Regions from separate parts of the Spirillospora sp. NPDC048819 genome, predicted to be linked through region 2. Evidence: riboswitches for the same ligand, from Rfam matches in the RefSeq annotation. Region 2 holds a riboswitch; the other holds the start of a gene.
What was found. A riboswitch is a leader RNA that binds a small molecule or an ion and turns the genes downstream of it on or off. The one in region 2 is predicted to bind glycine.
Positions count from the first base shown of each region.

Region 1 (14,688 bases), on a different contig from region 2:
TCGAGGGCAGAGGAGGCATGCTTGTCCGACCTTGAAGTCTCGGGCGGCTCCACCACGGGGTCCTTCGACGTATGGAGGGATCAGACGGACCACAGCATGGGCCCCTCCCGCTGAGCGGCCCGACCGCCCGGGGGTCACGACGGTATACGCCGTGACCCCCGGGTTCCGTCTGTCCGGGCGCTTCGCCGCGTCCGTCACGAAGCGCCGTGCCTGTCCCGGCCGTTACGCTGATCCGATCATGGGTGACTACTTCCAGACGCTGGTGGACGTGCAGGCCGGCCCCGACGAGGCGGAGCGTCTGGCACGGGACGTGCTGGACTGGCTCGTCGCCTCGGGCGTCGTCGCCGCCGGGCGCACCGACTGCGTCCTGGGCGCCGATCTCGGGCACCCGCCCGGTCCGCGTGCCGATGCGGTGCTGGACGGCGAGGGGTATCCCTCCTGGCGGGACCTCTGGACGAACGGCCTCGACATCGCGACCGGGCGAAGTGTGTTCGACGCGGGACAGGGCGAGCCCAGCGCCGTCTCCTGTCCTCATTGCGCCACCACGATCGAGCTGGTCGACGAGGGCTACGAGCTCGTCCGCGAGGCCTGGGAACCCTTCGGCGAGGCGATGACGGAGTGGTCTGAGGGGCGCGACGGCATCATCGCCTGTCCCGCTTGCACGCGCGCCGTCGAACCGGCCGCGTGGCGGTGGGCGGACGACTACTTCGCCTTCGGGCATCTCGGGTTCACGTTCTGGAACTGGCCGCCGCTGCGGCCCGAGTTCGTCGCCGAGTTCACTCGCCGCCTGGCGGGGCATCGCACGGTGCTGCTCGACGGGAAGCTCTGAGTTCCGGGGACGTCCCCTTCCACGCGGGTGTGAGGCAGAGCACCGGGGAGTAGGTTGTGTTTTCCAACTTACTGATCGCATACTTCGATAGTGAGTTGGAAAACGCAACGGAGGTGAGGTCATGCGGGACGCGGTGATCGTGGAGGCGGTGCGCACCCCCGTGGGCAAGGGCAAGCCCAACGGGATGCTGCACGAGGACTACCCGGCCGACCTGCTGGCACGCACGCTGAAGTCGCTGGTCGAACGCGCGGGCATCGACCCGGCACAGATCGACGACGTCGTGGGCGGTGTCGTCACCCAGGTCGGCGACCAGGCGCTCAACATCACCCGCACGGCCGTCCTGGCCGCCGGGTTCCCCGAAAGCGTCCCCGCGATGACCGTCGACCGGCAGTGCGGCTCGTCCCAGCAGGCCCTGCACATCGCGGCGCAGGGCGTGCAGAGCGGCGCGTACGACATCGCGATCGCGTGCGGCGTCGAGTCGATGTCGCGGGTCCCGATGGGGTCGAACGTGCTGCCCGGCAGCAACCCGTACGGGACGATGCTCGGCGAACGCTACCCGGACGGCCTCGTCGGCCAGGGCATCAGCGCCGAACTCATCGCCGCCCGCTGGGACCTGTCCCGCGAGGAACTCGACGCCTACGCCCACGAGTCGCACCGGCGCGCAGCCGAGGCGTGGAAGAACGGCGAGTTCGACCGCGAGGTCGCCTGGCCGGGGCAGCGGGACGAGACCGTCCGCCCCGGAACGTCCCCGGAGATCCTCGCCGGGCTCAAGCCCGCCTACTACGACGAGCGCACGGCCGAGCGGTTCCCCGAGATCGGCTGGAAGATCACCGCGGGCAACGCGTCCCCGATCAACGACGGCGCCGCCGCCGTCCTGGTCATGGGCGCCGACGTCGCCGAGCGCCTCGGCCTGCGCCCCCGCGCCCGCTTCCACGCGTTCGCCGTGACCGGCGACGACCCGCTGCTGATGCTCACCGCGATCATCCCGGCGACCGAGAAGGTCCTCGACAGGGCCGGCCTCGCACTAGCCGACATCGACCTGTTCGAGGTGAACGAGGCGTTCTCACCCGTCGTCCTCGCCTGGCAGCGCGAGACCGGCGCCGACCTCGCGCGCGTCAACGTCCGCGGCGGCGCGATCGCCATCGGCCACCCCCTCGGCGCCAGCGGAGCCCGCATCATGACGACGCTGCTGCACGCCCTCGAAGACCGCGGCGGACGATACGGCTTGCAGACCATGTGCGAGGCCGGCGGTCTCGCCAACGCCACCGTCATCGAGCGGCTCTGACAGACGAGCCGACCAGACCCCACAGCCGGTGCGGACCCGGCTCGGCGCCGACCGGCACCGGGCAGTCCCGTCGCCGCGTCCTCACACCCGCGCCGCCCTCGCACCCGCGCCGGCCTCGTGCCCCGTGCCGGCCTCGTGCCCCGTGCCGGCCTCGTGCCCGTGCCGTCCTCGTGCCCGTGCCGTCCTCGTGCCCGTGCCGTCCTCGTGCCCGCGCCGGCCTCGTGCCCGTGGGTCCTCGTGCCCGCGGGGTCCTCGTGCCCGTGGCGTCCTCGCGCACGCGCCGGCCCGGCCCGTGGGCGGCGAGGGCATCAGACCGGCGAAGGCAGGCGGGCAGCGGACTAGGCTTCCCGGTATGCCGAAGGACGCCCATCCACGCGAGTGTTCGGTCGCCGACACCCTGGACCTGGTCGGCGAACGCTGGAGCCTTCTCGCGATCCGCGAACTCAGCTACGGGGTGCGGCGCTTCGACCAGATCGTTCGCAACACTGGCGCGTCCCGCGACATCCTTGCGTCCCGGCTCCGCAAGCTGGAGGCGAACGGCATCATCCGCCGCGAGCGCTACAGCGACCACCCGGTCCGCCACGAGTACCACCTGACGCCCGCGGGCGTGGAACTGTGCGACGTCCTGCTCGTCCTCATGAAGTGGGGCGACCGCCACCTGCATGCGGACGACCCGCCCGTCCGCTGGCAGCACTCCTGCGGCCACCCGGTCAGCCCCATGGTCATCTGCCGCCACTGCGGCAACGAGGCCCGCCGGGGCGCCCACTCACCCACCGGCCGCGGCACCGTCACCTCCTGACCCGGCCCGCGCCTGCGAGGGCCAGAGCGCGCAACGAGGCAGGACGAGATCGGCGCTTGCGACCGCCGAGCCCCGGGCCGGCTCCCGCGCGCCGATCTCCCGCCCGGGAGGCGCGCCCATGACGGGACGGCGCACTCAGCCGCTCCCGTGCCCGAGGATGAACCCCGCACCATCGGTGCGCATCTCACACAGGAAGTGGGCCGGCCACGGACAGGCTCGGCCCTGCTGCTTGGAGAAGGTGAGCCCGATAGCAACGAGCGAAGGTGCGGGGCGCGACTACGGGTGGCTCGTATTCGGCGTTCTGTTCCTCGTGGCGGCGCCGTTCCTGGGCCTGTCCGCTTGGGGACTGTTCGCCAACGGCAAGGCCTGGGCGGCGACCTACGGCATGACCGGGACTTCCGGGACGGTGACCATCACGGGCCTGAAGCACAATGGCGGACATAGGTCACCGTCGACGTGCCAGGGGGATTTTCTGCCTGATCGAGGCGTTGGCACACCCGGCGTCAAGGTGGAGCACTCCGGCGAATGCCGGCGGGACCGGAGGCTGCCCGCACGGCTGGCCGGCGGGACGGCGTACGAGCCCGGGGCGTGGAGTTGGAGCCGCCTCGTGACGACCTTGCTGAGCACGGTGCTCTTCCTGCTCGCCGGACTCGCGACGTTCGCGTTCGGTGGTTCCTTCCTGCAACTGGGCGTGCGGCACTTCAGACGTCCGGAGTGAACCCCGTCAGCCGGGCCCGCCGCCGAAGCTGATCTCGTTGCCTTCCGCGTCCCGGTAGGTCACCTTGGTCACGCCGTTGTCGTACGTCTCGCGCTCCGCGGGTTCGATGCCCCGCCCGGCGATCCCGGCGACCCGGTCGTCGAGGTCGCTGACGAACGACAGCACCATGGCGTTCCCCGCCCGTTCCGGTTCCTGCACGATGTAGATGTACCGGTGCTCGGCCACCTCCCACACCGCCTCGATGTCGTTCGGCAGAAACGACGGCGGCCCGCCGAAGAACCGCTCGTACCACGGCAACGCGGCGCCGTAATCGGTGACGGGAATGCCGGCGAAGAGATCCAGTGCCATGTCGTCCTCACTGTGGAGCCGATGTGTCGCCGATACCGACCTCCACGACGCCGCGAACTCATCGCCGCCGACGAAGGCAGCCCACCCGACCCGCCGGAGGTGCTCAGGAAAAGGAGCATGACCGATGTGCACCCCGTGCGTGGCAGCGACGGCACCGGAACGTGACCTGTACACGATGACGGGTCGGTAGCGTCGGCGTCCGGGATGCCGCGACGGGCGATCGACCGGCCCGCGCGAACGGTGATCAGACAGCCGCCTTGAAATATCCGTCTGGTGTGCGGGTACCGCTCGGTGGTCGGCTTTTCTTCGGCCGTGTGTCTTGTTCGGGTGCGCGCCGATCGTCTAGTTCATGAGGGCGGACGTCCCAGCCCAGAAGGAGGTGGAGGCACCGTGCCGGACGAGGACAAGAAGCGAGCAGCGCACCGAGCCCTGGTGGATCGCGTGCTGAGCGGAGAGGGCAGGGCGTCGGCGGAGCAGCGGGCGCGTGCCTTCGCCAACGACGGCCTCCCCCCACCGCTGGACGCGCTGATCGGCAAGGTCGCCGACAGCCCGGCGCAGGTCACCGAGGCGGACCTGGCTGCGGCGAAGGCGTCGGGCTGCACCGAGGACCAGCTTTTCGAGCTGGTGATATGCGCCGCGGTCGGCCAGTCCGCCCGGCAGTATGAAGCCGGACTGGCGGCCCTGGCCGAAGCGGCCGTCCAGGGGAGGCCGGGTCATGCGACTTGACATCCTCGACCACGGCTACCGCCGCAGGACCAAACTGCTGTTCGCGCTCATCCGGCGGTTCTCCGGGCACCCGGTGCCGGACGCCGCCAGGCTGGTCTTCTACCGGCCCGGCTTCTACGGTGCCCGCGCCAAGGAGTTCACCCATGAGGCGATGCGCGGGCCGTCCGACTGGTCGGTGGGCGACCGGGAGCTGATGGCGGCCTACGTGTCCAAGGTGAACGAGACCGCGTTCTGCATCCGCGCGCACACCGCGACCGCGAGCCAGGCGTACCAGGACGGGCCGCGGGTCGCGGCGGTGCTGGCCGACCTCGAATCCGCGCCCGTCGAGGAGCCGCTGCGGGCGACGCTGCGGATGCTCGGCAAGCTGACCCGGGAGGGAAAGGTCGGCGCCGAGGACATGCGGGAGGTGCTCGCCGCCGGTGTCTCACCCCAGCAGGTCAAGGACGCGCTGGCGGTCTGCGCCGCCTTCAACGTCACCGACAGGCTCGCCGACGCCTTCGGGTTCGAGGTGCTCAGCCCCGAGGGCTTCGAGGCAGGGGCAAAATACCTGCTCAAACGCGGCTACCGGTAGCGAGCCGCACGCAACCGGCCTCCGCCGGTCAGCATTCGATGACGTTGACGGCGAGGCCGCCTCGGGACGTCTCCTTGTACTTGTCGAGCATGTCGCGGCCGGTGTCGCGCATGGTTTTGATCGCCTTGTCCAGGGAGACGAAGTGGCGGCCGTCGCCGCGGAGGGAGATGCGGGCGGCGCTGATGGCCTTGATGGCGCCGACGGCGTTGCGTTCGATGCAGGGGACCTGGACGAGGCCGCCGACGGGGTCGCAGGTGAGGCCGAGGTTGTGCTCGATGCCGATCTCGGCGGCGTTCTCGACCTGCTCGGGGGTGCCGCCGAGGACCTCGGTGAGGCCGGCGGCGGCCATGGAGCAGGCGGAGCCGACCTCGCCCTGGCAGCCGACCTCGGCGCCGGAGATGGAGGCGTTCTGCTTGAACAGGACGCCGATCGCGCCGGCGGTCAGGAGGAACCGGACGATGCCGTCGTCGTCGCAGCCGGGGACGAAGCGGTCGTAGTAGTGCAGGACGGCCGGGACGATGCCGGCGGCGCCGTTGGTGGGGGCGGTGACGACGCGGCCGCCGGCGGCGTTCTCCTCGTTGACGGCCAGCGCGAAAAGGGTGACCCAGTCCATCGCGTGGAGCGGGTCGGACGCCTTCTCGGTCGTGAGCTGGCGGTGCAGCTGGGGTGCGCGGCGGCGTACCTTCAGGCCGCCGGGCAGGAGGCCCTCGCAGGTGCAGCCGCGGGTCACGCAGGCGCGCATCACCTGCCAGAGGTTCAGGAGGTCGTCGTGGATCTGCCGGGACGTCCGGCCGAACGCCTTTTCGTTCTCCAGCATGAGGGCGGAGATCGACAGGCCCGTCTCCCGGCAGCGTTCGAGGAGTTCGGCGGCCGTGTCGAAGGGGTGGGGGAGGGTGGTGTCGTCGGGTTTTATGCGGTCGGCGCCGGTGGCGTTCTCGTCCACGATGAAGCCGCCGCCGACGGAGTAGTAGACCTTTGTGCGCAGTTCGCCGCCCGAGGAGTCGAGGGCCGTGAAGCACATGCCGTTGGGGTGGCCGGGCAGCGATTTCTTGCGCTCGAAGACGAGGTGTTCGTTGACCACGAAGGGGATTTCGTGGTCGTTGAAGAGGCGCAGAACTCCGCGTTCGCGGATTCTTGCAAGGCGGTCGTCCATCCCGTCGACGTCGACGAGTTCGGGTTTGTCGCCTTCGAGGCCGAGGATGACGGCCTTGTCGCTGCCGTGGCCCTTTCCGGTGAGGCCCAGGGAACCGTAGAGGACGGCCTGGACGGACGCGGTCTTCTCCAGCAGTCCGTCCTGGTGCAGGCCGCGGGCGAAGCGGTGTGCGGCGGCCATCGGGCCGCCGGTGTGGGACGAGGACGGGCCGATCCCGATTTTGAACAGGTCGAAAACGCTGATGGCCATTGCTACTCCGTTGTAGCTTGCGCCCCCTCCCGGGGTGGCAGGGGGCGCGGCGACGTCACAGGTTCGGGTACAGGGGATGCTCGTCGGCGAGGGCCTTCACGCGCGCCGACAGGGCGTCGCGGTCGAAGTCGGGCTGGAGGGCCAGCGCGATGATGTCGGCGACCTCGGCGAAGTCGGCGGTGGTGAAGCCGCGGGTGGCGAGGGCGGGCGTGCCGATCCGCAGGCCCGAGGTGACCATCGGCGGACGCGGGTCGTTCGGGACGGCGTTGCGGTTGACGGTGATGCCGATGCCGTGGAGGCGGTCCTCGGCGTCGCGGCCGGTGAGGTCGGAGTCCACGAGGTCGACGAGGACGAGGTGGACGTCCGTGCCGCCGGTCAGGACCCGCACGCCGGCCTTGGCGGAGTCCTCGGCGAGCAGGCGTTCTGCGAGGAGCTTGGCCCCTTCGACGGTGAGGGACTGGCGGGCGCGGAACTCGTCCGAGGCGGCGATCTTGAGGGCGACGGCCTTGGCGGCGATCACATGCTCCAGCGGGCCGCCCTGCATGCCGGGGAACACCGCGGAGTTGATCTTCTTGCCGTACTCCTCGCGGGCGAGGATCAGGCCGCCGCGGGGGCCGCCGAGCGTCTTGTGCGTGGTGGTCGTGACGATGTCCGCGTACGGGACGGGCGACGGGTGCAGCCCCGCGGCGACGAGGCCGGCGAAGTGCGCCATGTCGACCATGAGAAGGGCACCGCACGCGTCCGCGATCTCCCGGAACGCGGGGAAGTCGAGCTGCCGCGGATACGCCGACCAGCCCGCCACGATCATCTTGGGACGGTGCTCGGCCGCGAGGGACGCCACCTCGTCCATGTCGACCAGGCCGTCCTCCGCGCGGACGTGGTAGGGCACCACGTTCAGCGTCTTGCCGGAGTAGTTCAGCCGCATCCCGTGGGTGAGGTGCCCGCCGTGCGCGAGGTCGAGGCCGAGGATCGTGTCGCCGTGCTGGAGCATCGCGAAGTACACGGCCGTGTTGGCCTGCGCGCCGCTGTGCGGCTGGACGTTCGCGTGCTCGGCGCCGAACAGCGACTTGGCGCGGTCGATGGCGAGCTGCTCGGTGACGTCGACGTGCTCGCAGCCGCCGTAGTAGCGCCGGCCGGGGTAGCCCTCGGCGTACTTGTTGGTGAGGACGGAGCCCTGCGCCTCCAGGACGGAGACCGGCGCGAAGTTCTCCGAGGCGATCATCTCGAGGGTGGACTGCTGCCGCCTGAGCTCGGCGGCGACGGCCGCGGCGACCTCCGGGTCGGCCGTGGCGAGCGAATCGTTCAGGCTCAAGATCAGCTCTCCTCGATCAGCTTGTCGTAGGCGGCGGAGTCGAGCAGGTCGCCCGGCTCCTCGGAGATGCGGACCTTGAAGATCCAGCCCTCGCCGTACGGGTCGTCGTTGATGACCTTGGGCTCGTCCACCACCGAGCCGTTGATCGCGGTGATCTCGCCGCTGACGGGGGAGTAGATGTCGCTGACGGACTTGGTCGACTCGATCTCGCCGCAGGGCTCGCCCGCCTCGACGGCGTCGCCCTCGGACGGCTGCAGCTCGAGGTAGACGATCTCCCCGAGGGCGTCGGCGGCGTGCGCGGTGATGCCGATGGTGACGATGCCGTCCTCGCCACCGAGGCCGGACACCCACTCGTGCTCTTCGCTGTAGCGGAGCTGCTCCGGAACGCTCACGATCACTTCTTTCTCTCTCAGGAACGCTTGTAGAACGGCAGGGACACCACGTCCACCGGCTCCTGCCGGCCGCGGACGTCCACCGCGAGGTCCGTCTCCTCGACGCCGCTGTCGAGGTACGCCAAGGCGATCGGCGTGCCCAGTGTGGGCGACGGGGCGCCGCTCGTCACGATCCCGCACGGCGTGCCGCCGGACGTGACGACCTGATACCCCTTGCGCGGCGCGCGACGCCCGCGCGCGACAAGTCCCACGAGCCTACGGCCCGGCGGGGTCTGCGCCTGCGCCGCCAGGGCGGTCTTCCCGACGAAGTCGCCCGCCTTGTCCAGCTTCACGATCCGGCCGAGGCCCGCCTCGAACGGCGTGGTCTCGGCGGTCAGCTCGTTGCCGTACAGCGGCATGCCCGCTTCGAGACGCAGCGAGTCGCGCGCGGCCAGCCCGGCGGGGACGACGCCGTCCACCCCGGCGAGCGCCTTCCACACCGCGACGGCGTCGGACGCGTCGACGAACAGCTCGAAGCCGTCCTCGCCGGTGTACCCGGTGCGGGCGATGAGGGCGTCGACGCCCGCGACCCGCCCGGCGAGGACCGCGTAGTACTTGAGGTCGCCGACGGCCGCGTCGGTGAACCCTTCGAGAATTTCCTGGGAACGGGGACCCTGCAGCGCGATCAGGCCGTAGGCGCCGGAGCGGTCCTCGACGGCCGCCTCGAAGGCCGCGGCCCGTTCGGTCAGCGCCTCCCGCACGACATCGGTGTTGGCGGCGTTCGCGACGACCATCCAGGTGGCGTCGGCGAGCCGGTAGACGATCACGTCGTCGAGGACGCCGCCGTCCTGCCCGCAGACCATCGTGTAGCGGGCCTTGCCCACCGGCATCGACGCGAGGTTGCCGACCAGCGCGAAGTCGAGCGCCGCGCCCGCCCCCGGCCCGGAGACGAAGATCTCCCCCATGTGCGACAGGTCGAACAGCCCCGCTCCGGTGCGGACGGCCTGGTGCTCGGCGGTCTCGCTCGCGTAGCGCAGCGGCATCAGGTGGCCGGCGAAGTCGACGAGGTTCGCGCCGAGGTCCTGGTGGACGTCGTACAGCGGCGTCTTCTTCGCGGTCGGTTCGGCGGACATCGGATCGGCTCCTTCGTCACGGGCGCGTGTGGTCCATCGTCCCACTCGCGCACCGGGCGGTTCGGTGCCTCCCCCTCTGTCATCGGCGCCTGAGAGATTCACCCGCCACCGGGGCGGGCTTTCACCTTCGGCGGGGGACCGGGTCCCCGCTTTCCAGAGGTCGCCGTACCCGTGCGGTCCATGGGCCTGAGAGGTTCCGGGGAGGATTTGCTCCTTCGGCGTCCCTGGCCGGCTGCGAGGGACTCTCCCGCACGGGATCATCGGCGTCCAGCATCCTAGGGCATCGCCCCCGACGCCGCGAGGGTCAGCGCGGCGCCGTGGGCGGGGATTCCGACAGCGCCTTCATGCACGTGCGCAGGGCCGTCATCCGCTTCTTGATGTCCTGCTCGGTCGGGGTGGACGTCGGGTGCGGGCTCGGCAGCTCCACCCCCTGCTTGCGCATGCAGTCGCTGAACGCCTTGGCCGCCTCCGACTGCGGGGGCGGCGACGGCAGGACCGTGTTCCCCTGACCGGACGAAGCGGACGACGGCGCGGGCGGCGACGTCTCCGCGGCCCCGCCACCGCCGTCGTCGGAGCCGCCGCATCCGCCTGCGCCGAGAGCGAGCACCAACGCCAGGACCGCTATATGACCGCGCTTCAAGGCAGAACCTCCGTGCACCGGGGTGGGGGCGCCATGGTCGCAGGCGAAGCGTCCCGGGAATAGCGCGGAGTGTGCCAATCCCGGGCGCCCCGCTTAGCAGCACACCTCAAAACGGGGTCGCGAATGGCCCCGGCAGCCTTGCGCGGTGGTTCAACCAAATCGGAGCCTGTGACGTACTCTGAGTTGGTTGCTGTTGACCACCCCCCGGTGAGCGGGGTGCATGAACCGGAGGGGCTAGCCGCATGGCATACCTGGCTGGAGCGTTGATTCTGTTCTTCGGCCTGCTGGTGTCCATCGCGCTGCACGAGCTCGGGCACTTCTCGTTCGCCAAGCTGTTCAAGGTGCGGACCACCCAGTTCATGGTCGGGTTCGGGCCCACGATGTGGTCGTGGCGCCGCGGCGAGACCGAGTACGGGATCAAATGGATTCCGCTCGGCGGCTACATCCGGATGATCGGGATGCTGCCACCGCGCAAAGGAGACGCCCCGGGCACGATCCGGCAGGCCAGCACCGGCCCGTTCCAGGGGCTCATCGAGTCCGCGCGCGGGGTGGCGCTGGAGGAGGTCCGGCCGGGCGACGAGGACCGCGTCTTCTACGGCAAGAAGTGGTGGCAGAAGCTGCTGATCATGTCCGGCGGGCCCGCGATGAACCTGCTGCTGGCGGTGGTCTTCTTCGCGATCCTGCTGATGGGCATCGGCACGAACCAGCCGCAGCCGGTGATCCGGGAGGTCGCCCAGTGCATGGTGCCGGCGAGCCAGTCCGAGCTCACCGAGTGCCCGGCGAACGCCGCGCCGACCCCGGCGAAGCAGGTCGGGCTGCAGGCCGGTGACCAGATCGTCGTGTTCGACGGCAAGAAGATCGACGACTACCGGGAGCTGCAGGAGCTGATCCGCGGGGCGGGCGGCCAGACCGTGCCGATGACCGTCGAACGCGGCGGGCAGGACGTGAAGCTCAACGTCCCGATCACCCGCAACCAGATGTACCACCTGGAGGACCGGGAACGGATCGTCGAGGTCGGGTTCCTCGGCATCACGCCGACCAGCGCCGTCGAGCGGCAGGGCCCCGGCGCGGTCGCGAGCACGATGGGCGACCTGACCGCCCGCACCGCGGGAGCGCTGGTGCGGATGCCGGAGAAGATGGTCGGCATCTGGGAGGCGGCGTTCGGCGGGGAGAAGCGCGACCCGAACGGGCCGATCGGGGTCGTCGGCGTCAGCCGGATCGGCGGGGACGTGGCCGCGTCCGACACCCTCACCGGCGCCGAGAAGGTCTCCTACTTCGTGATGCTGCTCGGGTCGCTGAACCTCGCGGTCGGGATGTTCAACCTCGTCCCGCTGCTGCCGCTGGACGGCGGGCACATCGCCGGCGCCCTCCTGGAGGCGATCAAGAAGGCGTTCGCCAAGCTCTTCCGCAGGCCCGACCCCGGCTATGTGGACGTCGCCAAGGCGTTGCCGGTGACCTATGTGATGGCGGCCGTCCTGATCGTCATGGGCGGGCTGCTCATCTACGCCGACCTCGTCAACCCCGTCCGGTTCACGGGTTAGCGGGCAACGCGCCGGTCTTCAGGAAGCCGTCCAGCGCGGCGAGGTAGGGCTCTATGTCCAGGCCCTGCTCGGCCAGCCACGCGTCCGACCCGTAGGTCCCGGTGTAGCGTTCGGCGCCGTCGCAGATCAGCGTGACGACGCTGCCGCGCTCCCCGTTCGCCCGCATCTGCGCGATCAGCACCGCCGCGCCCCACATGTTGGTGCCGGTCGAGCCGCCGACGTCGCGGCCGGTGACCTCGCTCGTCCAGCGCATCGCCGCGACGGACGCCGCGTCCGGCACCCGGATCATCCGGTCGATGACCGTCGGCAGGAAGGACGGCTCGACGCGGGGACGCCCGATGCCCTCGATCCGCGAGCCCGCCGCCGTCCGCTCCGGGTCCCCGTCGGCGAACGAGCCGAAGAACGCCGACCCCTCCGGGTCGACGACCGCGAGCCGCGTCTGGAACCGCCGGTACCGCGCGTACCGGCCGATCGTCGCGGACGTCCCGCCGGTGCCCGCGCCGACCACCACCCAGGACGGCTCGGGGAACCGCTCCAGCCGCATCTGCTCGAAGATCGACTCGGCGATGTTGTTGTTGCCGCGCCAGTCCGTGGCCCGCTCGGCGTAGGTGAACTGGTCCATGAAGTGCCCGCCGCACTCGGCCGCGAGCCGCCGCGACTCGTCGTAGATCGACGACGGGTCGTCCACCAGATGGCAGCGGCCGCCGTGGAACTCGATGAGCTGGATCTTCTCCGGGCTGGTGGACGCCGGCATCACCGCGACGAACGGCAGCCCGAGCAGCCGCGCGAAGTACGCCTCCGACACCGCCGTCGACCCGCTGGACGCCTCGATGATCGTCGTGTCGGCGCGGATCCAGCCGTTCGCCAGCCCGTACAGGAACAGCGACCGCGCGAGCCGGTGTTTGAGGGAACCGGTGGGGTGGACGGACTCGTCCTTCAGATACAGGTCGATGCCCCACTCCGGCGGCAGCGGGAACACGTGCAGGTGCGTGTCGGCGCTGCGGTTGGCGTCGGCGTCGACGAGCCGGACGGCCTCGGAAATCCACGCCCGGTACCCGGGGTCGCAACGGTCCTCGATGCGGGTCACGGCGGGTTTCTCCTCGGATCGTCGCTGATCGGCCGCGTCCCACGATATCCGTGCATGTCACCGGGCATGATGGAGGCTGCGGGGGGCAGATGATCGAGATGTTCGACGCGCGCATCGTGGAGACCGGGCGGCTGCCGCTGTTCGGTTTCTTCGTCGCGTTCATGATCACTTTTGTGCTGACGCGGGTGAACGTCCGGCTGATCCGCTCGAACGTGCGGTGGTTCCGGAACGTGACCGCCGGCGACGTGCACATCCACCATGTCGTGTTCGGCGTCGTGCTGATGCTGGCGGGCGGCGTGGCGAGCCTCGCCGTCCCCGACGCGCTCGTCGGCCTCGACCTGGCGGCGGCCGTCGTGTTCGGGATGGGCTCCGCCCTCGTCCTGGACGAGTTCGCGCTGATCCTGCACCTCAGCGACGTCTACTGGACGGAGAAGGGCCGCGCGTCCGTCGACGCCGTCTTCGTCGCCATCGCGGTGACGGGGCTGCTGCTGCTTGGCGTCCACCCGCTCGGCTACGCGACCCTCGGCCTGGATCCCGCCGACTCCATGTCCCCGGTCTATGTCGCGTTCCTCGTCGTCAACCTCGCCCTCGCCGTGCTCACGCTGCTGAAGGGCAAGATCTGGACCGGGCTCATCGGCCTGTTCGTCCCCGCCCTCCTGATCATCGGCGCGATCCGGGTGGCGCGGCCCGGCTCGCCCTGGTCGCGCTGGCGGTACGACCGGGAGTCGCGCCGGTACCAGCGGGCCGTCCGGCGGGAGAAGTCGATCCGCCGGCCGCTCATCCGCGGCAAGATCTGGGTGCAGGAGTTCATCGCGGGACGCCACGACCTCATCCCGCCCGAGCTGCTGCAACGCCGCAACGAGGCCACCGAGCGCGCCCGCCGCCGGCGCCTCGCCCGAGTGCAGCGCAGAGCCGCCGCCCGCGCGGAACGCAAGGCCGCGTCCCCCTCCCGGCGCAAGACCCGCACCTGGGCCGAACGCCGCGCCGAGACGCGCACACGCCGCCGCGCCGTGACCCGCGACGGAAACGCGTCCCGGCTAAGGACACGCGCCGCGTCCAAACGCCGCGACCGCCCACCCGCCCCGGAACGCGACCCCCACCAGGCCCCCGAAGAGGAACCCCCAACCGGCGGCCGCCCCCGAGCCGGCACCCCCACCTGACCACCCCACCCCAACCCCTGACCGGCCCAGCCCATGACCGGCCCAGCGACGGGGGCCGCGCCGGTGCCTGATCGGCCTGGGGCTGGCACCTGGCGTATGACCGGCCCGGCGCATGACAGCCCGCCACTGGCGCATCAGCCGGGGCTTAGTCCATGAGTGGGGCGACGGCGCGGACGGTTTCGATCGTGTCGGCCTCGGTGGCGGACTTGTCGGGGCGGTAGCGCAGGACGCGGGCGAAGCGGAGGGCGATGCCGCCCGGGTAGCGGGGGCTGTGCTGGACGCCGTCGAACGCGATCTCGACGACCAGCTCGGGCCGGACGTGGACCGTCCAGTCGTCCTCGCGCACAGCCAGTTCGCGGAGCCGCTTCGTCTGCCAGGCGAGCAGCTCGTCGGTGAGGCCCTTGAACGTCTTGCCGAGCATGACGAACCCGCCGGTCTCGGGGTCGCGGGCGCCGAGGTGCAGGTTGGACAGCAGCCCCTGCCGGCGGCCGTGCCCCCATTCGACGGCGAGGACGACGAGGTCGAGGGTGTGCCGCGGCTTCACCTTGATCCAGCCCGCGCCGCGCCGCCCGGCCGTGTACGGGGTGTCGAGGGATTTGACCACGACGCCCTCGTGGCCGCGCGCGACCGCCTCGTCGAAGACCTCCTTGGCCCGTGCCGGGTCGGCGGTGACGACCCGGGGCATCCGCAACTCCTCGGGCACGACCCGCGCCAGCGCCTCGTACCGCACCGCACCCTGCGCATCGAGCAGATCGCCCCCGGCACC
Region 1 covers NZ_JBEZGN010000035.1:87,471-102,158, forward strand. The annotation lists gene AB0C35_RS35195 (hypothetical protein) at 239-829, shown strand; gene AB0C35_RS35200 (thiolase family protein) at 951-2,114, shown strand; gene AB0C35_RS35205 (helix-turn-helix domain-containing protein) at 2,467-2,913, shown strand; gene AB0C35_RS35210 (hypothetical protein) at 3,143-3,631, shown strand; gene AB0C35_RS35215 (VOC family protein) at 3,638-3,979, opposite strand; gene AB0C35_RS35220 (hypothetical protein) at 4,370-4,705, shown strand; gene AB0C35_RS35225 (hypothetical protein) at 4,695-5,276, shown strand; gene AB0C35_RS35230 (L-serine ammonia-lyase) at 5,305-6,678, opposite strand; gene glyA (serine hydroxymethyltransferase) at 6,734-7,990, opposite strand; gene gcvH (glycine cleavage system protein GcvH) at 7,993-8,382, opposite strand; gene gcvT (glycine cleavage system aminomethyltransferase GcvT) at 8,400-9,494, opposite strand; glycine riboswitch at 9,659-9,754, opposite strand; gene AB0C35_RS35250 (hypothetical protein) at 9,799-10,134, opposite strand; gene AB0C35_RS35255 (site-2 protease family protein) at 10,377-11,675, shown strand; gene AB0C35_RS35260 (PLP-dependent cysteine synthase family protein) at 11,665-12,762, opposite strand; gene AB0C35_RS35265 (hypothetical protein) at 12,852-13,922, shown strand; gene AB0C35_RS35270 (ATP-dependent DNA ligase) at 14,068-14,688, opposite strand, start outside.
Region 1: another riboswitch for glycine. It lies ahead of gcvT (glycine cleavage system aminomethyltransferase GcvT); the one in region 2 lies ahead of gcvP (aminomethyl-transferring glycine dehydrogenase).

Region 2 (14,688 bases):
ACCAGCACGTCCGGGATGTCGATCTTCACCGGGCACACGTCGGCGCAGGCGCCGCAGAGCGTGGACGCGTACGGCAGCGACGCATCGGCGGCGCTCTCCACACCGCGCATCTGCGGGGTGAGGATCGCGCCGATCGGCCCCGGATAGACCGGCCCGTACGCCTGCCCGCCCGTCCGCTCGTAGACGGGGCAGACGTTCATGCAGGCCGAGCAGCGGATGCAGCGCAGCGCGGCGCGTCCGACCTCGTCGGCGAGGGCCCGGGTGCGGCCGTTGTCGAGCAGGACCAGGTGGAACTCGCGCGGCCCGTCGCCCGGCGTCACCCCCGTCCACGTCGAGACGTACGGGGTCATCCGGTCACCCGACGACGAACGCGGCAGAAGCTGCAGGAACACCTCCATGTCCGCCCAGGTCGGGACGACCTTGTCGATGCCGGCGACGGAGATCAGCGTCTCGGGGAGCGTGAGGCACATCCGCGCGTTGCCCTCGGACTCCAGCACCACGAGCGTCCCGGTCTCGGCCACCAGGAAGTTCGCGCCGGTGACCGCGACCCCGGCGCGCAGGAACCGGTCCCGGAGGTGCGCGCGGGCGGCGGCGGCCAGCGCCGCGGGGTCGTCGGACAGGCCGGGCCCGGCGGCGGGCATCTCCCGCCGGAACAGCTCCCTGATCTCCGCGCGGTCGCGGTGGGCCGCCGGCGACAGCAGGTGCGACGGCCGGTCCCCGCCGAACTGGACGACCATGTCGGCGAGGGCGGTCTCGCGGGCGGTCACGCCCATGCGGGCCAGCGCGTCGTTCAGCCCGATCTCCCGCGTGGTGGCCGAGGAGGCCTTCACGACCTCCGCCGCGCCGGCCGCCCGCACCAGGCCGGTGACGATCCCGCGCGCCTCGGCCGCGTCCGCCGCCCAGTGGACGACGCCGCCCGCCTCGGTCACCGCCCGCTCCAGCTCCGCCAGGTGGACGTCGAGGTCGAGGAGCGTCTCGTCCCGGACGGCGCGCCCGGCCTCGCGCAGCTCCTCCCAGTCGGCGGTCTCCGCGGCCGCGGCGGCCTCCCGCTCCCTGACGGCCGCCGTCGCGCCGCGCAGGTTGCGGCGCAGCCGCGTGTCGGCGAGCGCGGACCGGGCCGCGGCGGCGAACTTCGGCGTCGGCAGTTGAACCGGCCCGCCCTGCCCGGCGGAGGACGGCGCCGTCCGCGGGGCGGGGCCCGTCACGCCGGCCCCGTCTCGGCGAGGATCTCGGCCAGGTGCATGGTGCGGACGCCGCCGCGCAGCCGCGACAGCGCGCCGCCGATATGGGCGAGGCAGGAGTTGTCGACCGCGCACACCACGTCGGCGCCCGTGTCGCGGATGTGCCTGACCTTGTCGGCGACCATCGCGACCGACACGTCCGCGTTCTTCATCGCGAACGCGCCCCCGAACCCGCAGCACTCCCCCGCCGCGGGCAGGTCCACCAGGTCGAGGCCCCTGACCGCGCGCAGCAGCCGCAGCGGCCGGTCGCCGACGCCGAGCGTCCGTGCGGACTGGCAGGACGGATGGTAGGTGACCCGGTGCGGGAAGTAGGCGCCGACGTCGGTGACGCCGAGGACGTCGACGAGGAACTCCGTCAACTCGCAGACGGTGAGGGCCTCGGCGGCGCGGGCCAGGCCCGGGTCGCGGGACGCCCGCGCGATCCGCGGGTAGGCGTCGCGGACGGCCGCCGCGCACGACGCGGACGCGGCGACCACGACCTCGGTGCCCTCGAACGCGGCCGTGTACGCGCGGGCGAGGTCGGCGGCCTCGCGGTGGTAGCCGGTCGTCCAGTGGATCTGGCCGCAGCACGTCTGCCCCGGCGGGTAGGCGACCTCGTGCCCCAGCCGTTCCAGCAGGGCGGTCACGGCCTTCCCGGTGTCGGGGAACAGCGCGTCGTCGAAGCAGGCGACGGACAGGGCGACCCGCACCGGCCTCACTCCCCCCACGCCTCGCAAAGCCGTTCCCGCCGAACATCGTAGAGGTTTCCGCCCCGACGGCGTGTCGTTCTTCATCCGTTACGTGCGGGAGGGACGCTATGCCTGGCACCACGGGGTGAGACGGGTCACGGCACTCCGGTACCTCGGTACCAAACGACAACCGTCCCAACGGGCTATAGCCGGTCATGGCGAACCGTTCCACACTGGGGTGCGTCAATTAGGGAAAGCACCACGACCGACCAGTAGTTGAGACCGGAGGCACCACGATGTGCCCGCACCAGCCGCCTTGTCCCGCACACACTGCACCCGACCGCGACGCCGCCCGGACGCTGATCTCGCACCCCGAGCAGGGGTGGAGCCTGCTGTGCAACGGCGTCGTGCTCTTCGAGGACACCGGTGAGCTGCTGCCCGACGGGGGAGTCATCGCACCGCACCGGCCGACGGACCTGCAGGCTCCGTCCGCCGCTTGAACGGGGTCTCCACGGGGGACTAGTTCGAACGGACGATCATCCTCGGGGGCACGGCCACCTGCCCGAAGTCTCTGGGCCCGCACCGGGCCCGGAGCAGATCCGCTACTCCCGGCCGCCCGTCCGCACCGGACGGGCCGCCCATCTCCGCAGCCACGGCTCCGCCGCCCTCCCGACCGCGGCGGGGTCCCGGTTCAGATCGTGGCGCTCCCCCGCCAGCACCGCGACGTGCGCCGCGTCCGCCGCGTCCGGGACCCCGAACGGGTCACGGTCGCCGTTGACGACGAGGACCTCCACCCCCGCCGAACGCAGCTCCTCCACCCGGGTCTTCTCCGGGTTGCGCGGCGGGCGGAGCGGGAAGGCCAGCGCCAGAACGCCCGCCGCCCCGGCGGCGGCCGCCGTCCTGCACGCCACCCGGGCGCCGTTGCTCCGTCCGCCCTGAACCAGGGGGACGTCCCCGAACCCGTCCCGCACCACGCCGACGATCTCCAGCCACGCCTCGTCCTGCTTGGCCGCGGGGCCCGGCGCGCGCCGCCCGGCGAGCCGGAACGGCTGCATCACCCGCGCGACGGCGCCGCCCAGGCCGAGGGCGGTCTCCCGCACGGCCAGCAGGTCGGGCGCGTCCACTCCCCCATTCGACCCGTGCGTCAGCACCAGCAGGAACGCCGGATCGGCCACCTCGTCCAGCGTCACCTCCGCCGGCCCGTGCACGGTCGCGATCTCCATGCCGCCACGGTAGCCGCCCGCCCGAACGGTCATTGCGGCAGACTCTCCCTATGGAGAAGATGACCGACAGTGAGTGGCGCGCCTTCGTCTCCGAGGGAACCCGCACCGGCAAGGCGGGCGTCATCCGTAAGGACGGGGCGCCGCACGTCACGCCGATCTGGTTCGTCCTCGACGGCGACGACGTGGTGTTCAACACCTCCCGCAACACCGTCAAGGGCCGCGCCCTGGCCCGCGACCCGCGCGTCTCCATCTGCGTGGACGACCAGACGCCGCCGTACTCCTACGTCCTGATGCAGGCCGAGGCGTCCCTCATCGAGGACCTCGAGGAGATGCGCCGCTGGGCCACCGCCATCGGCGGCCGCTACATGGGCGAAGAACGCGCCGAAGAGTTCGGGGCCCGCAACGCCGTCCCCACCGAGTACCTCGTCCGCGCCCGCATCACCAAGGTCGTCGCCGAACGCGCCATCGCCCACTGACGGGCGCGCGGTTCACGCGTCGGGCCAGTCGGGGACGGGCGTGCCCAGGGCGAGGCGGAGCCGCTCGGCGAAGCTCTCGTGCAGCAGCGGACCCCACGCGTAGTCGCTCGGGACCCGCACCGCCCTGCCGAGCACCTCGTGCGTCTCGCCCGGCCGCCGCTCGGCGTACCGGACGGCGAGCAGCGCGTACATGTGGTCGAGGGCGCCGAACGCCTCACCGGTGAGCGCGGGGAGCGTCCCGTCCGACACGGCCTGCTCCAGGACGGGCTCCCACCACAGGTCGGCGGGGTCGCCGTCCTCCTCGCCGTCGCCGAAGTCGCGGCGCAGCCGCGCCCGGACCTGCCCGGCGGTGCCCGGGTCGGCCAGCCCCCGCCGCCACACCTCGCCCGCCTCGGCGGCGCGTCCCCGCAGCGGCAGCGTCCGCGCCAGCAGCTCGGTGGCCAGCGGCCCCACCTCCGGGTCGGGCGGCTCCTCCCCCAGCGCCGCGCCGAACGCGCCGATCGCCTGATCGAGGTAGGAGATGCCGAGCGCCACGGCGAGCCGCGCGTAGGCGTACGGGGCGGTGCCCCGGTCGATCAGCCTGAGCCCGGCGGCGAGGATCCGCTGGGCGCGCGCGGGGTCGCCGCGCTCCAGCAGCCGCTGGGCCAGGTCGTGCGCGGCGGGCGGCCCGTACTCGGCGTCACCGGTCCCGATCACCGCCTCCCAGTGCTCGCGCGCCTCCTCGAACTCGCCGGCGTCGTCGGCGATCCTGGCGAGCGCCAGGTGGGCGGGCGGAAGGTAAGCGGCGTTGCCGAAGTCGACCACGACCCGCCAGGCGGGCGCCGCCCTGCCGTGCTCACCGGCCCGCTCGTGCGTGAGGGCCAGATGGTAGGCGGCGCGGGGCCCGTACTCGGGGTCCCCGGTGGCGATCGCGGCCCGGTCCGCCTCCCGCGCCCCGTCCACGTCGCCGGAATCGTCGAGGACGACGGCCAGCCCCAGCGCCGCCTGCGCCCGGCAGGGCGTCTCACCGAGCGCGAGCACCTTCCCGAACAGCAGCGCCGCCCGCTCCGCCTCACCGCTCTCGGCGAGGCTCCGCGCCTCCTCGCACAACTGCGCCGGGTCGTCGGACACACGCTCCGGTGACTCGCTCATCGATCTGCCCTCTGGGGGTCGGGGTCGCCGGAAAGCCTAGCGATCCGCCCCTTCCAGGTCTCGCGACGACACCCGAAATCCCACCAAGATCACACATCCGCTCCCCCCCGACCCCCGCCTCCCACACCACGGATCGTGCGGCCGGAGGCGCCCCAGGCGCCGGAGGTCGCACGACCCGACGAGCCGGGCGACCGCAGCGACACGTCACAGACCTGCAGGGTCACAACTAAGCGAAACCGTGGCGTGAGGATCGACCGGCTCGTGACGGGGGTTCCAGGGGGTCGCCCCCCTGGGAGACCCGCGTTCACTCCTCGAAGGCGTCGGGGGGTGGGCAGGAGCAGATGAGGTTGCGGTCGCCGTAGGCCTGGTCGATGCGGCGGACGGGCGGCCAGTACTTGTCGTCGCGGAGGGCGGGGACGGGGTAGGCGGCCTCCTGGCGGGTGTAGGCGTGCTTCCAGTCGTCGGAGACCAGGCAGGCGGCGGTGTGCGGGGCGTTCTTGAGGGGGTTGTCCTCGCGGTCGTAGCCGCCGTCGGCGACGCGCCGGATCTCGCGGCGGATCTCGATCATGGCGTCGCAGAACCGGTCGAGTTCGGCGAGGTCCTCGGACTCGGTCGGTTCGATCATCAGGGTGCCGGCGACGGGGAACGACAGGGTCGGGGCGTGGAAGCCGTAGTCGATGAGGCGCTTGGCGACGTCCTCGGCGGTGATCCCGGTCTCCTTCGTGATCTTGCGGAGGTCGGCGATGCACTCGTGGGCGACGAGGCCGTTGCGGCCGGTGTACAGGATCGGGTAGTGCGGCGCGAGGCGGGCGGCGAGGTAGTTGGCGCCGACGATCGCGCCCTCGGTGGCGGCGCGCAGGCCGTCCGGGCCCATCATCGCGATGTACGCCCACGAGATCGGCAGGATGCCCGCCGAGCCCCACGGCGCCGCGGAGATGGGGCCGACGCCCGTCTCCGGGCCGGCCTCCGCGCGGAGCGGGTGGTTCGGCAGGAAGGGGGCCAGGTGCTCGCGGACGCCGATCGGGCCGACGCCGGGGCCGCCGCCGCCGTGCGGGATGCAGAACGTCTTGTGCAGGTTGAGGTGCGAGACGTCCGAGCCGAACTCGCCGGGGCGGGCGAGGCCGACGAGCGCGTTGAGGTTGGCGCCGTCCACGTAGACCTGGCCGCCCGCCTCGTGCACGGCCGCGCACACGTCGGTGATCGTCTCCTCGAAGACGCCGTGCGTCGAGGGGTAGGTCACCATGATCGCGGCGAGCCGGCCGCCATGCTCGTCGATCTTGGCGTGCAGGTCGTCGAGGGCGACGTTGCCGCCCTCGTCGCACTTCACGACGACGACGCGCATCCCGGCCATGACGGCGCTGGCGGCGTTGGTGCCGTGCGCGGACGACGGGATCAGGCACACGTCCCGGTGCCGCTCGCCGCGGGAGGCGTGGTAGCCGCGGATGGCGAGCAGGCCGGCGAGCTCCCCCTGCGAGCCGGCGTTCGGCTGGACGGAGACCTCGGCGTACCCGGTGATCTCGGCGAGCGCGCGCTCCAGTTCGCCGATCAGCTCGACGTAGCCCGCGGCCTGGTCGACGGGGGCGAACGGGTGGATGTCCGCGAACTCCGGCCAGGTGACCGGCTCCATCTCGGCGGTGGCGTTCAGCTTCATCGTGCAGGAGCCGAGCGGGATCATGGACCGGTCGAGCGCGATGTCCTTGTCCTGGAGCCTGCGCAGGTAGCGCAGCATCGCGGTCTCGGAGCGGTGCGCGTGGAAGACCGGGTGGGTCAGGTAGGGGCTCTCGCGGCGCAGCGCGTCCGGGAACGCCTCGGCCGCGTCCGCGGCGCCGGCCGCCGGGACGCCGAACGCGTCCAGGACGGCGGTGACGTGCCCGGGCAGCGTCGTCTCGTCGCAGGCGATCCCCACGTGGTCGGCGTCCGCGGGCCGCAGGTTGATCCCGCGTTCGCGGGCCGCGGCGACGACCTCCGCGGCGCGGCCGGGGACGCGGGCGAGGACGGTGTCGAAGAACGCGTCGTGGACGATCTCCACGCCGCCGGCGCGCAGCCCGGCGGCGATCTCGGCGGCGCGGCGGTGGGTCCGCTGGGCGATCGCGGCGAGCCCCTCGGGCCCGTGGTAGACGGCGTACATGCTCGCCATGACGGCGAGGAGGACCTGCGCGGTGCAGATGTTGCTGGTGGCCTTCTCGCGCCGGATGTGCTGCTCGCGGGTCTGCAGCGCGAGCCGGTGCGCGGGGGCGCCGGCGGCGTCGACGGACACGCCGACGAGCCGCCCGGGGAGCTGGCGCTGGATGCCCTCGCCGACCGCCATGTAGCCGGCGTGCGGGCCGCCGAAGCCGTACGGGACGCCGAACCGCTGCGTCGAGCCCACGGCGATGTCGGCGCCGGACTCCCCCGGCGGACGCAGCAGCGTCAGCGCGAGCAGGTCGGCGGCGACGACGACCTTGGCGCCGCGGTCGTGCGCCTGCCCGATGACCGGTTCCAGGTCGCGGACGGCGCCGGACGCGCCCGGGTACTGCAGCAGCACCCCGAAGAAGTCGCCCTCGGGCAGGCCGCCGGCCAGGTCGGCGGTGACGACCTCGATGCCGAGCGGGACCGCCCGCGTCCGCACGACCTCGATCGTCTGCGGGAGGGCGTCGGCGTCGACGAGGAACGTCCCGGGCTCCTTGCGCCTGGAGACGCGGTGGGCGAGGGCCATCGCCTCGGCGGCGGCGGTGCCCTCGTCCAGCATGGACGCGTTCGCGACCGGCAGGCCCGTCAGGTCGGCGACCACGGTCTGGAAGTTCAGCAGGGCTTCGAGGCGCCCCTGGGAGATCTCCGGCTGGTACGGGGTGTAGGCGGTGTACCAGCCGGGGTTCTCCATGACGTTGCGCAGGATGACGGCCGGGGTGATCGTGCCGTGGTAGCCGAGGCCGATCATGGACGTCAGCACGGTGTTGCGGGCGGCGAGTTCCCGGAGCCGGTCCAGCGCGGCGGTCTCGCTCAGCGCGGGCGGCAGGTCCAGCGGCCGGGACGTGCGGATCGCCGCGGGCACCGCGTCGTCGATGAGCGCCTCGATGCCGGAGTAGCCGATGACGGCGAGCATCCGGGCCTGGTCGTCCGGGGAAGGGCCGACGTGCCGGTCGGCGAACGTGGAACGGGGATGCTGCGGCGAGGCCACGGGGGCGAAGAACTGGGCGGTCATGGAGAGCCTCCTGGCTGCTGCGATGCTCAGGTCCGCCGCCGGTGCGGGCCGGCGGCCGGTCTCCCCCTCTGTCATCGGCACCTGAGAGCTTCACCCGCGCGGCGGGGTTTCCCCTTCGGTGAGCCGCCCTTCCCCGCGTGCGGGGACCGACGCCTGCTTTCCAGAGGTGCCTCGCCCGGCGGTCCTTTTGCCTGAGAGGTTCCGGGGAGGTTGCCCCTTCGGCGCCCCACGCTGGCGGCGTGGGGTCTCTCCCGCACAGGGTCGACGGCATGTCCTGGACGAACCCTACCCAAATCCGGGCGCCGCGATCGCCGCGCCCCGCCCGGCGCGGGCGCCCCTGCGGGCGAACCGCTTTACCAATGAGTAGGATGTGAAGGGCTGACCTGGGAGGTAACGGGCCTCGGGGCCTCAGGACGGAGATGGGGCTGCGGGTGCACACGCGACGGCCGGACGGCCGCCGGCCGCTCGACGGCGCGCCGCCGGTTCTGGGACGCTGATCACGATGACGGATGGTCAGGGCGGCGGTACGGCGTGACGCAGACCCACGACGACACGGTGCGTCCCCGGCAGGGCGAGGCGGCCGGTGTGCCCGTCGACGAGCCCGCCCAGCCGGACCGGATCCGCCGCCCGTCGGACGCGATCAGGTTCGCGGCGTCGGTGACCGGCCTCGCGGCGGTGATGCTGCTGGTGTCGTTCGCGCAGGAGACGACGCACGGCCTGCACGCCGACATCCAGGAGGGCACCGCGCACGCGCCCTGGATGCTGCTGTCGCTGGCCACGCTGATCTCCAGCTTCGGCGTGCTGGCCGTGCCGATCGCGTTCGGCATCGAGCGGCTGTTCCACAAGGACGGGACGCGCGTCGCGATCGCGCTGCTGGCCGCCATGATCGCGTTCGGGATCACGGTCGGGCTGGACGACCTCGTGGTGCGGGCGGCGCCCGGCGGCGTCCTGGACTCGCTGATCTGGGGCGGCACGGAGACGGCCCCGATCCACACCGACATCGCCCCCGTGATCGCGTTCGTCAGCGCGGTCGGGATGGCCGGGCGCGCCCGGTGGCAGGCCGCGACCTGGACGATGATCGGGCTGGCGGCGCTGACGGGCCTCACCGCCAACTACGCCTCGGTGTCCGCGCTGGCGGCCACCTTCTTCCTCGGCCGCGCCATCGGGCACGGCACCCTGTACGCGGTCGGCACGCCGAACCCGCGTCCCACGGGCATGGCGGTCGTGGCGGCGCTCGAACGGCTCGGGCTGCGCCCGAAGCGCGCCGCGCGCCTGGACGACCCGGCGGGCGGCGCGGAGGAGACCCGACGGTACGGCGTCGTCCTCGCCCCCTGCCCCGTCGACGGGGAGGGGGACGGCGGCGCCGCGCGGCTCCCGGCGCGGCGCGGCGGCCGCGGCGAATGGGACCTCGAACTCCGCGTCCTGGACCGCGACCAGCAGACCGCGGGGCTGCTGTACCGCGTCTGGCGGCTGCTGCGGCTGCGGTCCACGACGACCGGGCGGGCGCTGCGGTCCCTGCGCAGGTCACTGGAGCAGGAGTCGCTGATGGCCTACGCGGTGGACGCCGCGGGCGCCCGGACCCCCCGCCTGGTCGGCACCTCGGAGGTCGGCACGGAGGCGGCGCTGCTGGCCTTCGAGCACGTGCCGGGGCGGCGGCTCACGGACGTCCCCGGCGAGGACATCACCGATGCGCTGCTGACGGACGTGTGGCGGCAGTTCCGCTCACTGCAGGCGGGCCGGCTGGCGCACCGGCGGCTGCAGGACGAGGCGATCGTGGTCGGCGCCGACGGCCGCGCCTACATCACCGACCTGCGGTCCGGGGAGACCGCGGCGGGCGACCTGGCGCTGCGGCTCGACCTGGCGCAGCTGCTGACGACGCTCGCGCTGCGGGCGGGGCCGGAGCGGGCGGTCCGCACCGCCGCGTCGGTGCTGGGCGGCGAGGCCCTGGCCGCCGCGGTGCCGCTGCTGCAGCGGGTGGCGCTGTCGAGGACGACCCGGACGGCGCTGCGGAGCGACCGGGACCTGCTGACCCGCATCCGGGAGCAGATCGTCCGGCTGAAGCCGGAGACGGAGGTCGCGCCGGCCAGGCTGGAGCGGTTCCGGCCCCGGACGATCTTCAGCATCGTGGCGCTGTCGATCGCGGCCTACATCGTCATCCCGCAGGTGGCGAGCCTGGACGTGGCGACCATGGCGTCCGCGGCGAGCTGGCACTGGGCCCTGGCCGCGCTGGGCGCGGCGGCCCTCACCTACGTCGCCGCGGCGCTCATGCTGATGGGGTTCGTGCCGGAGCGGCTGCCGCTGGGGCGGACGGTGCTGGTCCAGGTCGCCGCGTCGTTCGTGAAGCTGGTGGCGCCGGCGGCCGTGGGCGGTGTCGCCGTCAACACCCGCTATCTGCAGCGCTCGGGTCTGCGGCCGGGCCTGGCGGTGGCGAGCGTCGGCGCGTCGCAGCTGATGGGACTGGTCACGCACATCCTGCTGCTGATCCTCTTCGGGTTCCTCACCGGCTCGACGACGAAGGCGACACAGGATCTCGCGCCGTCCCGCACGATCGTCATCGCGGTGCTGTCGCTGGGGCTGGTGGCGGGGCTGGCGATGACCGTCCCGCGGGTCCGGCGCGTGGTCGCGTCGCGGCTGAAGAGCATGTTCTCCGGTGTGGTGCCCCGGCTGGTGGACGTCCTGCAGACGCCGCGGAAGCTGTTCACGGGGGTGGGCGGGACGCTGCTGCTGACGGCGGCGTTCGTGCTCTGCCTGGACGCCTCGATCCGCGCCTTCGGCGGCTCGCTGCCCCTCACGACCGTCGTGGTGGTCTTCCTCACCGCCAACGCGGTGGGGTCGGCGGCGCCGACGCCCGGTGGTCTCGGCGCCGTCGAGGGGGCGCTGACGCTGGCGCTGACGATCTCGGGGCTCACCGCGGAGACGGCGACGTCGGCGGTGCTGCTCTACCGGCTTCTCACGCTGTGGCTGCCGGTCATGCCGGGATGGGGCGCGTTCACCTACCTGCAGCGGCGGGAGGCGCTCTGATCGCGCGCTCAGCCGGTGCGGCGGGCGCGCCGCCGGCCGGCCAGTTCGTCGTGGGGGTGCTCTGACGGGTCGTCGTCGGCGGCGGCGGCGCGCTCACCGGGTAGTTCCGCGAGGCTGCCCTCCACCTCCTGCCACACCCTTCCGAGCGCTATGCCGAACACGCCCTGACCGCCCTGCAGCAGATCGACGACCTCGTCGGGCGAGGTGCACTCGTACACGCTGACGCCGTCGCTCATCAGCGTGATCTGCGCCAGGTCGCGGACGCCGCGGTCACGCAGGTGGGTGACGGCCGTGCGTATCTGCTGCAGCGAGACGCCGGTGTCCAGGAGCCGCTTCACGACCTTCAGGACGAGGACGTCGCGGAAGCTGTAGAGCCGCTGGCTGCCCGACCCGTGCGCCGGACGCACGCTCGGCTCCACCAGCTTGGTGCGCGCCCAGTAGTCGAGCTGCCGGTAGGTGATCCCCGCGGCCGCGCACGCCGTCGGGCCGCGGTAACCGACATCCTCCGGCGGCGCCGAGACCTGGGTGTCGAAGAGCAGGCCCTGCTCTCCGGCACGCCGGGACGCCATGTGCCTGTCGGGGGTCGCCTTGCCCTCGCCGCTGCTCACCGCCACGCGGACCTCCGGCTTCTATCAGCCCGTGCCGCTTCGTCAAGGGGGTTTGACGAATTACACCACGGGTGTTCCACCAGCACGGTAGGTGCCGGTCAGGGTGTGGTCAACGTTCACCGTCGGCGCGTCGCATGCCCGGATGAACCGGCTTCACGTGGGCAAACTGCGCACCTTCACCGCCTCACCACTCCTACCCCGATGGGCCCCGGGCAAAAACCGCCAGGTCCGGGGCGATGCACAACCAATCGCGGCAGGGCATGAACATGCACACGAGAGTGACATTCCCCACGATCCTCGTATCCCCCGCCGAGCACGGAGCATGCGGACCGGGAACGGCGGGCGTTCGCGGCCCTATCCCGCCCGTCCGAAGTCTTCCGGGGAGATGGTGTCGAGGAACTCGCGGAACTTCTCGACCTCGTCCTCCTGCTCGTCCGGGATGGCCACGCCGGCCTCTTCGAGGACGTCCTCGCTGGCGAAGATCGTGGCGCCGGTGCGCAGGGCCAGGGCGATGGAGTCGGAGGGGCGGGCGCTCACCTCGACGCCGTTGGAGAAGATGAGGTCGGCGAAGAAGATCCCCTCGCGCAGCGCGGTGATGTTGACCGTGCGGAGCTGGACGCTGAGGGCGTCGAGCACGTCGCGGAACAGGTCGTGGGTGAGGGGGCGCGCGGGCAGCACGCCCTGCTGGGCGAAGGCGATCGCGGTCGCTTCGACCGCCCCGATCCAGATGGGCAGGTAGCGATCGCCCTCCGTCTCCTTCAACAGGACGATCGGCTGATTGGAGGGCATCTCGACCCGGACGCCGACGACCTCCATCTGCTTCACTGCGGCTCCCTGCTGGTTCTCGCTGTCTCGATCACCACGTGCAGCGGATCGATTCGTGACCGAACCCTGTAGCCAACGTACACCCAGCCCCGGACAGCTCGCGTTGCCGCGGGTTCGGCAAAATCCTCCGCGGCCGCCATGATCAGCGGTCGAGGCTTTCGCGGAGACCGGCCGACACGAGGGCGGCGTGGAGCCTGACCGACAGGGCGGCGATCTCCCGCGCGGTCTCGGCGGCCTGCTCGTGGGCGCCCCGGCTGCGGCGGCGCAACTGCGGCGCGACCATCTGCTCGATGAGGCCCGCCTGACGGTCGGCGGCGGCCTTGACCGCCCGCAGGTGCCGGACCTCGAAACCGAACTCGCCGAGCGCCGCGGCGGCCCGCGCGATGCTGAGCGCGTCGCCCTCGTAGTGCGCGCCGGTCCTGCGGACGAGACCGTACTCCTCCAGCCTGGCCAGGAGCGCCTCGTCGATGCCGGCGCCGTCCAGGAGCTGGCGGCGGGTCAGCCGGACGGCCGGGTCCTCGGCGGTGGTGTCGGCGGCGACGAGCATGCGGGGGCGGCGCTGCGGCGTGCCGGGGTCGCCGGCGCCGGAGTCGCGGGAGCCGAGCGGCGGGACGCTCTCGCCGCGGTCGCACGCCTCCAGATGCCGCCGGATGACGCGCAGCGGCAGATAGTGGTCGCGCTGCGCCGTGAGGACGAACCGGAGCCGCTCCACGTCGGCGTCGCCGAACTTGCGGTAGCCGGACGGGCTGCGCTGCGGCTCGACCAGGCCCTCGGACTCCAGGAACCGGATCTTGGAGATGGTGATGTCGGGGAACTCGGGCCTGAGCAGGCCGAGGACGTCCCCGATCGTCATCAGGGACCGGGCTGGCTGCGCGTTCAACGCCCCTCCCATCGTCGCCGCGACCCCGTTCTCGTGCTCGCCAGTGCTCGCCCGCGCTCCGCCGGTCAGCCGTGCGCCGGGTTGGTCAGGAAGACCAGCCGGAACTTGCCGATCTGGACCTCGTCGCCGCCCGAAAGCGCGGCCTGGTCGATCCGCTGACGGTTGACGTAGAGGCCGTTCAGGCTGCCCACGTCGCGGACGGAGAACGCGGTGCCCTGGCGGGAGAACTCGGCGTGCCTCCGGGAGACGGTGACGTCGTCGAGGAAGATGTCGCTCTCTGGGTGCCGGCCCGCGGACGTGCGGTCCTTGTCGAGGAGGAAGCGGCTGCCGGCGTTGGGACCCCGCTTGACCACGAGCAGCGCCGTCCCCGGGGGGAGCGCCTCCATGGCCATCTGGTCGGGGCCGACCGGCTCCTCGGCGCCCGCGTCGGTGTCCAGGGCCTCGAACCCGCCGATGGAGATCGTGGACGTGGACTCACCCGGGGACTCGCGGGGAGGCGGCGGCGACGGCGAACTCCGCGTCAGCGGAGTGCCGCAGTTCGAGCAGAAGCGGGCATCGTCCGGGTTGGCGTGACCGCACTGCGTGCAGTAGACGCTCGGCATCGATCGGCTCGGCCTCCTACCATCGGCGTACCGCCGGCGGCCGTCCCGCCGCAGCGGGAGCCGCCTGCGCCACGCGCATCCATCAAACCAACCCACGCCGGGGACCCGCCCCCGACCACGGTCCAACTCACCGGCCGCTCACGCGACGGTCGCCGCAACTTACGCGGGTATTACCCGAGGGGTCAACTGGAACGGTGAGCCGACTGGACCAAACTACATTCGTCGATGATCGCAGGTCTACGCCGCCGCGCGGACGGCTCCGATCGCGACGCCTGTGCCGGGCGCCCGGTTCACCGCTCCCCCCGTTCCCCTCTACGGAGACCGTATCGCGCCGACGGTCACTTTCGCGCGCGGGTTGATCAGGACGGACGCCCCCGTCCCCTGGAGCGTCTTCACCAGGCCGCCGGGGATGTTCAGCGCGGTCGTCATCGTGTGGGGGTCGCCGATGGCCAGGAAGCGGTAGGGGGCGGTGAGGAGCCGCCCGTCGGCCAGGATGCCGTCGGGGCCGTCCAGGAAGTAGGTGTCGACACCGGCGCGCACGTCGTTGACCTGGACGACCTCCGCGCCCGCGTCGCGGAGTTCCTCCAGGGCGTCCAGCAGGTTGATCGCCTTGACGCCGCCGCCGGGGTCGCCGACCACCATCTCTATGCCGGGCCCCTCGGCGGGGAGCGTCCCCGCCAGCAGGCCGTAGGTGGCGGCCCGCTCGCGGGCCTCCTGCAGCGCCGTCCCGCCTTCGGCGTCGCGTTCCAGCTCGGCCTTGGTCTCCTCCAGCTCGCGCAGGTCGCCTCTCAGCCGCTCGGACCGCTGGCCCAGATCGGACAGGATCCCGACG
Region 2 covers NZ_JBEZGN010000043.1:236-14,923, forward strand. The annotation lists partial or broken gene AB0C35_RS38795 (lactate utilization protein B) at 1-1,145, opposite strand, end outside; gene AB0C35_RS38800 ((Fe-S)-binding protein) at 1,202-1,930, opposite strand; gene AB0C35_RS38805 (DUF5999 family protein) at 2,206-2,409, shown strand; gene AB0C35_RS38810 (alpha/beta family hydrolase) at 2,512-3,132, opposite strand; gene AB0C35_RS38815 (PPOX class F420-dependent oxidoreductase) at 3,183-3,608, shown strand; gene AB0C35_RS38820 (tetratricopeptide repeat protein) at 3,621-4,739, opposite strand; gene gcvP (aminomethyl-transferring glycine dehydrogenase) at 5,044-7,920, opposite strand; glycine riboswitch at 7,982-8,089, opposite strand; glycine riboswitch at 8,090-8,184, opposite strand; gene AB0C35_RS38830 (lysylphosphatidylglycerol synthase transmembrane domain-containing protein) at 8,452-10,941, shown strand; gene AB0C35_RS38835 (MerR family transcriptional regulator) at 10,950-11,555, opposite strand; gene AB0C35_RS38840 (bifunctional nuclease family protein) at 11,904-12,374, opposite strand; gene AB0C35_RS38845 (MerR family transcriptional regulator) at 12,517-13,254, opposite strand; gene AB0C35_RS38850 (FHA domain-containing protein) at 13,320-13,856, opposite strand; gene AB0C35_RS38855 (DUF881 domain-containing protein) at 14,169-14,688, opposite strand, start outside.